3 regions of the Neobacillus sp. B4I6 genome follow, and region 2 is predicted to be linked to each of the others. Evidence: riboswitches for the same ligand, from Rfam matches in the RefSeq annotation. Region 2 holds a riboswitch; each other region holds the start of a gene.
What was found. Region 2 has a riboswitch for S-adenosylmethionine ahead of mtnK (S-methyl-5-thioribose kinase). Riboswitches for the same ligand answer to the same signal wherever they lie in the genome.

Region 1 (3,118 bases), 2.9 Mb from region 2:
AACATCTTCTACATATATAAAGTCCCTAGTTTGCTCTCCGTCACCAAAAACCTGCAGTGGCTGCCCTTCTAAAACATTATTAATAAAAATGGAAATGACTCCACCTTCACCGACTGTTCCTTGCTTAGGACCAAAGACATTTGAAAAGCGGTAACAAAGTGTATCAACACCAAACATTTCAGTCCACTTTTTGCAGTATAGTTCCCCTACCCATTTATTGATTCCGTATAGTGATAGAGGTTCACATAAAGCATCTTCTTTCAATGGAATATCATCATTAAGACCATAAACGGCTGCTGAAGAAGCAAATACTACCTTTTCCACTCCATATTTGGTTGATAATTGAAGTATATTTGTCAATCCTAGAATGTTTGATTGAGAATCTAGGTATGGGTTCACCATTGATGTTCCGACATTTACTTGTGCCGCCAAATGAATAACTACATCAAATCGATTAGATTGGAATACACCTTCACACGTTTGGTCTTCTACGTTTAATTGATAAAATTTATGTTTGAACTTCACATTATCCTTATTTCCTGTAGAAAGGTTATCAATAATGTAGACTTCATCACCTTCCTTAAAAAATCTTTCAGCAACAAAGGAACCTATAAAGCCATACCCACCAGTTACAAGGACCTTCATATTTTCACCTCTATATATTTTGTCTAATTGTTATAACTATTTTTTGCCTTTTTGTAGGGCGTTTCTTAACTCAATTAAGTCTTTCTCATTTATCAATCCAGATTCTAGTGCAATATTTATAAAGATATTCCAATTTTTTACATTCCCCTTACCATTATCATTTGTATCAGATTTTGTGGTATCTTGGCTTAAAAGTGTTTGTATGTCTACATCTAGTATTTTGGCTATTTTACCCAAAATTTCAATTGAAGGGTTACTCTGGATATTTCTTTCGATTTGACTTAAGTAAGATTTTGAGATAGATGTTTTCTCAGCTAATTGAGATAAGGTAAGGTTTTTCTCTTTCCTTAATTTTTGAATTTTTTTTCCTAACATAATAGGCCTCCTAAAATAAATTTCACTCCTCTCTTAAATATCATTATAGTAAACATTTTGTTCTTTGTAAAGAACAAAGGCAATCACCTAATACTTTTGGTAAGTGCTTTATTACGAACAACACTTAACTATTAACTCATTTTTAATAAAATAAATTGACACCACCGCTAAGTTGTAGTAAATTTTATAAATAATCTAAATATTAATTTTCTTATCAAGAGAGGTTGAGGGAATGGCCCGAAGACACCTCAGCAACCATCAATGGCTACACTCATTGAAAAGGTGCTAAGTCCTGCAAATTATTCGCTAATTTGCCAGATAAGAAGAATGACTTTTTGGTCGTACTTACAAAAGCCTTTCTTCTTATAGAAAGGCTTTTTTATTTAATAATTTTTATATAACACAAGGAGTGATCGTCATGTACAAAATTGATACGAAACTTGCCCAAATTGGAAATCGGAGTGAAACAGCAACTGGAACCGTAAATCCGCCAGTATACTTTTCAACGGCCTTCCGCCACGAGGGAATTGGCCAATCAACTGGGTTTGACTATACCCGAACCGGGAATCCTACGCGCCAGCTCTTAGAAAAAACAATTGCTGATTTAGAGTGCGGTGATCAAGGATTTGCCTGCAGTTCAGGGATGGCAGCGATTTTAACCATTCTCTCTTTATTTGAAGCTGGTGATGAATGGTTGGTTAGTGAAGATTTATATGGCGGTACATACCGCTTATTAGAAAAAGGTTATAAAAAATGGGGCTTGAATAGTCAGTATGTCAATACCTGTTGTCCGGAAGAGATTGAAAAGAAAATTACGCCTCAAACAAAGGCCATCTTCCTTGAGACACCAACCAATCCACTTATGCAGGAATCCGATATTGCCGCTGTTTCAAAAATTGCAAAACAGCACGGATTATTATTAATAGTGGACAACACTTTCTATACTCCATTATTACAACAGCCGATTACCCTTGGCGCGGACATTGTCATCCACAGTGCAACGAAATACCTAGGAGGACATAATGATGTCCTTGCCGGTCTTGTCGTCGCAAAGGGGAAAGAGCTTTGTGAAGCATTAGCCTTTCATCATAACGGTGCCGGAGCGGTACTGAGCCCGTTTGATTCTTGGTTATTAATGCGCGGTATGAAAACTTTGTCACTTCGGATGGAAAGACATGAAAAAAATGCTAAGAATATCGTCGAATTTCTTTCACAACATGATGCTGTCACAGATGTCCTTTATCCGGGACGCGGCGGAATGGTTTCCTTTAGAATCAAGGATGAAGCTTGGGTTAATCCATTTTTACAAGGCTTAAATCTAATCAGCTTTGCGGAAAGTTTAGGTGGAACGGAAAGCTTTATCACTTATCCGGCAACGCAAACCCATGCCGATATTCCAGAAGAAATCCGAATTCAATCCGGCGTCTGCAATCGTTTATTGCGTTTCTCCGTTGGACTTGAGGATTCACAAGATATAATTGAAGATTTGGAAAAAGCTTTTGCCCATGTTCAAGAAGGAGTGATTGCATAATGGCACACGAAGAATACACATTTGAAACCAGGCTCCTTCATAATAAGCACAAAATTGATCCTACAACAGGAGCGGTTAGTGTACCCATACAGCATGCATCTACTTTTCACCAATCTGATTTCGATCAGTTTGGCAAGTACGATTATGGCCGCAGTTTAAATCCGACAAGGGAAGCACTTGAAGATGTCATTGCTGAACTTGAAGGCGGGTTAAAAGGCTTTGCCTTTGCATCCGGCATGGCCGCCATTTCGACGGCATTTCTCCTGCTATCTGCAGGTGATCATATTGTCATTACGGAAGATGTCTACGGCGGTACATTTCGGATGGTCACAGAGGTCCTCACGCGGCTCGGAATTGAACATACCTTCGTCGATATGACGAATTTAGATGAAGTAAAACAAGCCATTCAGGCAAATACAAAAGCATTTTATGTGGAAACACCATCGAATCCATTAATGAAAGTGACTGACATTAAGGCAATTAGCAATTTAGCTAAGGAAACGGGCGCGATAACATTTGTCGATAACACCTTCCTTACCCCTTCCCACCAACGGCCATTGGAGTTAG
Region 2 (3,118 bases):
TGGGCAGGCAATAGCGGGTAAGCTTGGCTTGTCCGCACCTACGATTACCCACCATTTAAAGAAATTACGAGATATCCATGTGGTATATGACAGAAGAGTGAAGAATACGATTTACTTTTACTTAAATGAATCGTTGATTAACCAGCAGGCAAAGGTGTTTACAGAGCTGTTAGAAAAAAAGGGGAAGGAGTTGGATGAAATGGTCGAGTCAAGTATCGAGAGACAAAAAATTATCGAGAACTTCTTTATGAAAAATGGGAAGCTAAATAATATTCCTGCCCAAAGGAAGAAGAAATTAATCGTGTTCGAACACATGGTACGTGGGTTAAAAATAGGTGAAAAGTATGAAGAAAAACAATTAAACGAGTATATAAAACAATTCCATGATGATTATGCAACAATTCGCAGAGAGTTTATCATAAATCATTACATGTTCCGTGAAAATGGTATTTATGAACTAAATCCAGAAGAAATGTGGGCAAAACTTGACTAGAAAAGCAATCCGAAAGTTCGGATTGCTTTTCCTATTATAATGCTTCTTTTACAGTCGTTATGAAAGAAAAACGGTTCTTTATTTCTTTTCGTTGTTTAATTAGGATTGTACCGAGTTCTAGTGTTTTCTGCTTTGCAGTAATTCTAGTTTGATCCTCCTCGATCCCATCTAAATCAGCAACATGAGCAAGACCAATTGTTCTTCTGATTAATTCGCAGCCGGCAAAGCCGATCGAGTCCTCAAAAAACTTAGTTAAATTATAGTTTAGAAAGGTAGAGGATTTAGCGTAATCGTCTTTATTCTCCGTATTCCATAATAGTGTAAATTGATCCTCAAATACACTCCATACCGTTTCAATATGATTGAGGAAAAGATCACGTTCTTCAACATTTGCTATTACCTGGAAGAGAAGATTTGCAATTACTTGGCCGATATCAAATCCAGCTGGTCCGTAGAAAGAAAATTCGGGATCGATTACTTTTGTTTCATAATTATCGGCAAAAACACTTCCGGTATGAAGATCACCATGGAGGAGAACTTCAGCCTCTGTTAAAAAGCGTTTCTTCAAAATATTTACATGGAACTTTAGTTCATCATCCTGCCAAAGCTCTTCGACGACAGGACGCAGTCCTTCCTCGAAATCGTTGGTTTCTGCATCAATAAAAGGATCTGTGAAGATTAAATCTTCAGTTATTTTGCAAAGCTCGGGATTGATAAACTGTTGTACATATTCCTTTTTTACGGAAGGGGTTAATCCGTAATCAGAAGTATAAAATAATGTTTTTGCAAGATATTCACCTAGATGCTTTGAAATTAATGGATAGGTTTCTCCTTTGATAAAGCCAGTTCTTGCGATTGAAAGATGGGAAAGGTCCTCCATTACGGTTACAGCTAGGACATCATCTGTGAAAAAAACTTGGGGCACATAATCTGGAGCAATCTGTCCGAAAATTTTTAAGGCATCCGCTTCAATCTTTGCTCTTTTCAAAGTTAATGGCCAGCTTTCGCCAACTACCTTTGCATAAGGGAGAGCTTGTTTGATAATAACACTTTTTCCTTCCAATTCATCAACAATATGAAAGACTAGATTGAGATTCCCATCGCCAATCTCCTTGCAGGAAAGTTTTGCATGCTGGTCAAAAATTTTCAATTCAAGTGCCAGTTCAACTGCACTCTCGTTTGTTAAAGGCTGGTATGTTTTTTGTTTTAGTAGACTCATTATGGTTCCTCCTCGTTTTTGGGAGGCTTAATTATGCACGCAGGCACTAAAAAAGCCTCTTTCTCATCTGAAAGAGGCTGATAGACAATATTGTCTGTCGCACCTCTTATCTCTCAGAAAGATAATCCTTCTGTTGGAATTAGCACCGTGCCTTAAAGGGGGGATCCCCAGCGCAAAAAGCGCCCCATTTCAATGGGTTTCCGGTCGGTTGCTGGGCTTCAAAGGGCCAAATCCCTCAGCCAGCTCATGATAAGAGAAAATCTATTTAACTGGTAAAAATCATATCAGTAACAAAGAGAAAGTGTCAATATTTTTTGAAAATTATTATTTATAGAATTCTGGTTTTCTATCCGTGAAAATAGGAATTTGCTTACGGACCTCCTTGACTAAGTCCATCTCAATTTCAGCCGATAGGATTTCTTCCTTCATTCCAGCCTCAGCAATGACCTCACCCCACGGGTCAATAATAATCGAGTGACCAGCAAACTGGTTATTTGGGTCATTTCCAGAACGGTTACAGGCAATTACATAACATTGATTTTCAATTGCTCTGGCAATTAAAAGGGCCCTCCAGTGGGACAATCTGGGTGCAGGCCATTCGGCCACAACAAACAGTGCTTCTGCACCTTCTGATGTGTGAGCGCGTATCCACTCTGGAAACCGGATATCATAACAGATCGACCCAGCAAACTGGTGATTATCAAGTTGGAAAAGTCCCTTCTCGGCACCAGGCTCTAAGAAAACATGCTCATTCATGAGTTTAAAAAGATGTAGTTTACTATACTTGTGCACCAGCGTGCCATCTTTATTGATGATGAGGAGAGTATTTTTTACTCCTGTTTCTTCACGGTTCGCAACTGAGCCGCCAACGAAATGAACCTGATTTTGTTGTGCTGCATTTCTCAGAAATTCAATCGTTTGTACTGCTTTTGGGTCTGCAATTTCATTCAGGCGGGTCAAGTCATATCCCGTTGTCCATAGTTCCGGAAGGACAATGATATCGGGTTGTTCAGTCAGTGCATTTTCAATGAGTCTTTCCGCAGTTTGGTAGTTTTTATTGGGATCACCGAAGACGATATCCATTTGCAGACATGAAATTTTTAATTTCACGAATCTTCACCTCGTTTGAAATTTCGGAATTTTTTCTTTACAAGCCGTTATAAAAGTTATATCATTTGTGACTAGAATTTCACAATGATTCTTAAAAAAAATTAAGCAGGTGAGAACAATGAAGCAATTTCCACCATCAGAATTATTAACTAGTCTTCCAAAGCAATTTTTTGCTTCACTTGTTAAAAAAGTGGGGGAATATATTTCACAAGGGTTTGATGTGATTAATTTAGGGCAAGGCAACCCTGATCAGCCAACGCCTTCTCATATTGTTAAAAAACTTCAAGATGCAGCAG
Region 3 (3,118 bases), 2.8 Mb from region 2:
ATTATATTACGAAAGTTATCGTATCATGGATAAAAAGGGGTGTCAATGAAAATAACTTCATATTCGGAAAAATAAGTTTTGGTAACTTTTATGCATTTACCTTTAATGAGATTACACCAGTAGCAGCCAAAATAGCTGATTCGAGATCTTCGATTAAATCCTCAACATTCTCGATACCGATTGAAAGGCGAATCAAATCCTCTGTTACACCTGCAGCTTTCAGGCCATCAGCATCTAATTGCTGATGGGTGGTGCTTGCTGGGTGAATAATTAAACTTTTTGCATCGCCAACGTTTGCCACATGCGCCCATAGAGTAATCGAATCGATTAATTTGGCTCCTGCTTCTTTACCGCCTTTAATCCCGAAGACAACCATGGAACCTGCACCTTTTGGCAAGTACTTTTTGGCTAATTCATAATCTGGGTGGGATGGGTGTCCTGGATAAGATACCCATTCCACAGCAGGGTGATTGGTTAGATATTCCACCACTTCTTTTGTATTAGCCACATGCTCCTTCATTCGAACATGCAGTGTTTCAAGTCCAAGGATAAACTGGAAGGAATTTTGCGGACTTAACGCCGGTCCTAAGTCCCGCAGCAATTGGACACGGGCTTTGATAATATAGGCGATCTCACCTAGGGCTTCTGCATAAACCAGGTCATGGTAGCTGGCATCTGGCGTTGTAAAACCAGGGAATCGCGGCGAATTCCAATCGAACTTCCCACCATCGACAATAACTCCACCAGTAGTTGTTCCATTTCCTAAAAGCCATTTGGTGGCAGAATGAATCACAATATCGGCACCATATTCAATTGGCCGGCACAGATATGGAGTGGCAAAGGTGTTATCAATAATTAATGGAACACCTGCTGCATGGGCAATATCGGCGACTTTTTCAATATCAAGTACACGAAGGCTTGGGTTACCAATCGTTTCAGCGAAAACAGCCTTTGTTTTGTCGGTAATAGCCGCACGGAAGTTTTCCGGATTTTCAGGGTCAACAAATTTCACTTTAATCCCGTATTTTGGAAGCGTCACTGCAAAAAGATTATATGTTCCGCCATAGAGATTTGATGCCGATACGATTTCATCGCCAGCTTCAGCAATATTTAAAATGGCGAGGGTAATCGCTGCCATACCGCTAGCAACTGCTAGGGCACCAACGCCGCCTTCCAATAATGCTACTCTTTCTTCAAAAACGGTAGTAGTAGGGTTGTGAATGCGTGTGTATATGTACCCAGGTTCCGCTAAGCTAAATAGGTTTGCCGCATGCTCTGTATTCTTAAATTGATAGGCGTTGTTTTGATAAATCGGAACGGCTCGAGCCCCCGTTACCGGATCCGGAGACAATCCACCATGAACACTCAATGTTTCAAAACGATACTTCTTTTGATTTTCACCCATACTACTTCCTCCTTTTTTGCAATTCAACAAACAAAACCCCCGCTTCATAGAAGAGGGGGGACTCTCTCCTCATCTCTCAGAGCATCTCCGCTCTGCTGGATTTAGCACCGTGTGATTGTGTTATAAACCGGTTGCTGGGCTTCAAAGGGCCAGTCCCTCCGCCACTCTCGATAAGAATGTTTATTGAATTGTCTTTATTATTTGATTATTCACCTAAAACTTTACAGTAAGTTTAATTCCGAGTCAATAGCTCTGATTAGAAATTTGTTATTTTTGGTAAATTTTCCTGTGCCTTTGTCAAATAGAAGACAGATTCTAGTAATAATGTGCTGCGAATTGGAGCGGAAATACGTAATTGGCCGTTATGTTCAAGGGCCCTTAACCGTTCCTTCCCTTCAAGTAGTTGTTTCATTGCCTTAAGGTCACCGCGGATTTCGGATATCGTTCGTGTCACTTCGCTATCATGAAGTATGAAAATTTCTCCATTCTTTATGATAATCTGAATGGCTTTTTGTTCACAAACCAAATTCACTCGCAAATCGATATGTTCTAGTAACGGCAGAACATGCCTTTGCTGTTTGATTGCTAATTGAAAGTTTTTCAGCATCTCTATCATAATCCACCACTCCGGTCTGCTCTCTTATATTAAATATACAGGAACGGGGCATGAAATCCTCTTTAAAGTGGTCGACAATTATCAACCTTTTGGAGGGGATTTACGGAGATTTCCTGAGAAATATGTCGGATGGAGAGAATTTTTTGAAAAGTGTTGAAAATTATTCAAACATTACTGCTGATTAAAGGGCAGCATTTTGTAAAATGAAGTTAGATTCGATATCGAAAGGATGTGGATTATGAGTTTTAAAGACCGTAATGAATCAGATGAAATTAAAATTTTAAGATTTCTAAACTCGCGAATGAAATTAGCTGAAAAGGATAAAATTCGCTTTCATAACCTTGTGAAAGGATTTGAAGGTGACCGATTCTATGCTCTACCCAAAAAGGAATACAAAAATCCCCTGCATCAACTACAACGAAGTGAATCCCTACTCCGCCAGCTGTTAGAAAGCCTTGGGTATCGAATCCCTATTGAGGCTTATGTAGTTTTTATCAACCCCCATTTACTTGTTATAAAGTCCCACTTAATGAACAGACCATGTTGCGGACTGTTCCCTCTCTTCTCGGGTAGGATTTTACTTAAGAGGCTTGAGTACACCTAAAAAGCAGATGCAAGCGCGCATCTGCTTAGGATAAATGCTGTTTTATTTTTTCAAGCAAAAATGGAACTGATTGAAAAGCGTAGAGGGTTTCTTTTATCTTGCCGGCTTCAACAAATAATAGGCAAGGGACACTTTCAATTGCTAAATCCCTAGCAAGGTCTGGGTAGAAATTTAAATTCATTTTTCCCATATCTAACTCTACTAGTTGCTCAATGACCTGCAGCATTTTTGAAGCTACCTGACAGGTACCGCACATGGGTGTATAAAAATAGACTAACCCGGTCGCCTTTTTTTCAAGAAAGGCAGATAAATCTGTTCGATTCCATTCGTTCATATATCTTTTAACCCATTTCTAAAAATTCAGTATGAACATCGATATTCGCCCCTATTAGAACGGTTGCCAAATGGTGCACTGGCGCAGTTGCCACCTCACGATACATCCGATCAATATACAAATGTTCCGCTTGGGGAAATTCTCGTTTTAACTGTTTGC

Region 1: it holds a riboswitch for S-adenosylmethionine, as region 2 does, so the genes downstream of both, QF028_RS33270 (methionine biosynthesis PLP-dependent protein) here and mtnK (S-methyl-5-thioribose kinase) in region 2, are expected to answer to the same signal.
Region 3: it holds a riboswitch for S-adenosylmethionine, as region 2 does, so the genes downstream of both, QF028_RS32860 (O-acetylhomoserine aminocarboxypropyltransferase/cysteine synthase family protein) here and mtnK (S-methyl-5-thioribose kinase) in region 2, are expected to answer to the same signal.

What each region holds. Positions count from the first base shown of each region.
Region 1 is NZ_JBNPWB010000002.1:6,306,262-6,309,379, reverse strand. It holds gene QF028_RS33280 (NAD-dependent epimerase/dehydratase family protein) at 1-645, opposite strand, end outside; gene QF028_RS33275 (helix-turn-helix domain-containing protein) at 682-1,020, opposite strand; SAM riboswitch class I at 1,229-1,345, shown strand; gene QF028_RS33270 (methionine biosynthesis PLP-dependent protein) at 1,439-2,551, shown strand; gene metC (cystathionine beta-lyase) at 2,551-3,118, shown strand, end outside.
Region 2 is NZ_JBNPWB010000002.1:3,419,259-3,422,376, reverse strand. It holds gene QF028_RS19000 (metalloregulator ArsR/SmtB family transcription factor) at 1-493, shown strand, start outside; gene mtnK (S-methyl-5-thioribose kinase) at 528-1,712, opposite strand; SAM riboswitch class I at 1,816-1,968, opposite strand; gene QF028_RS18990 (carbon-nitrogen family hydrolase) at 2,037-2,822, opposite strand; gene QF028_RS18985 (pyridoxal phosphate-dependent aminotransferase) at 2,941-3,118, shown strand, end outside.
Region 3 is NZ_JBNPWB010000002.1:6,231,630-6,234,747, reverse strand. It holds gene QF028_RS32860 (O-acetylhomoserine aminocarboxypropyltransferase/cysteine synthase family protein) at 89-1,405, opposite strand; SAM riboswitch class I at 1,472-1,582, opposite strand; gene QF028_RS32855 (SCP2 sterol-binding domain-containing protein) at 1,662-2,021, opposite strand; gene QF028_RS32850 (nuclease-related domain-containing protein) at 2,251-2,625, shown strand; gene QF028_RS32845 (thioredoxin family protein) at 2,651-2,959, opposite strand; gene QF028_RS32840 (toprim domain-containing protein) at 2,967-3,118, opposite strand, start outside.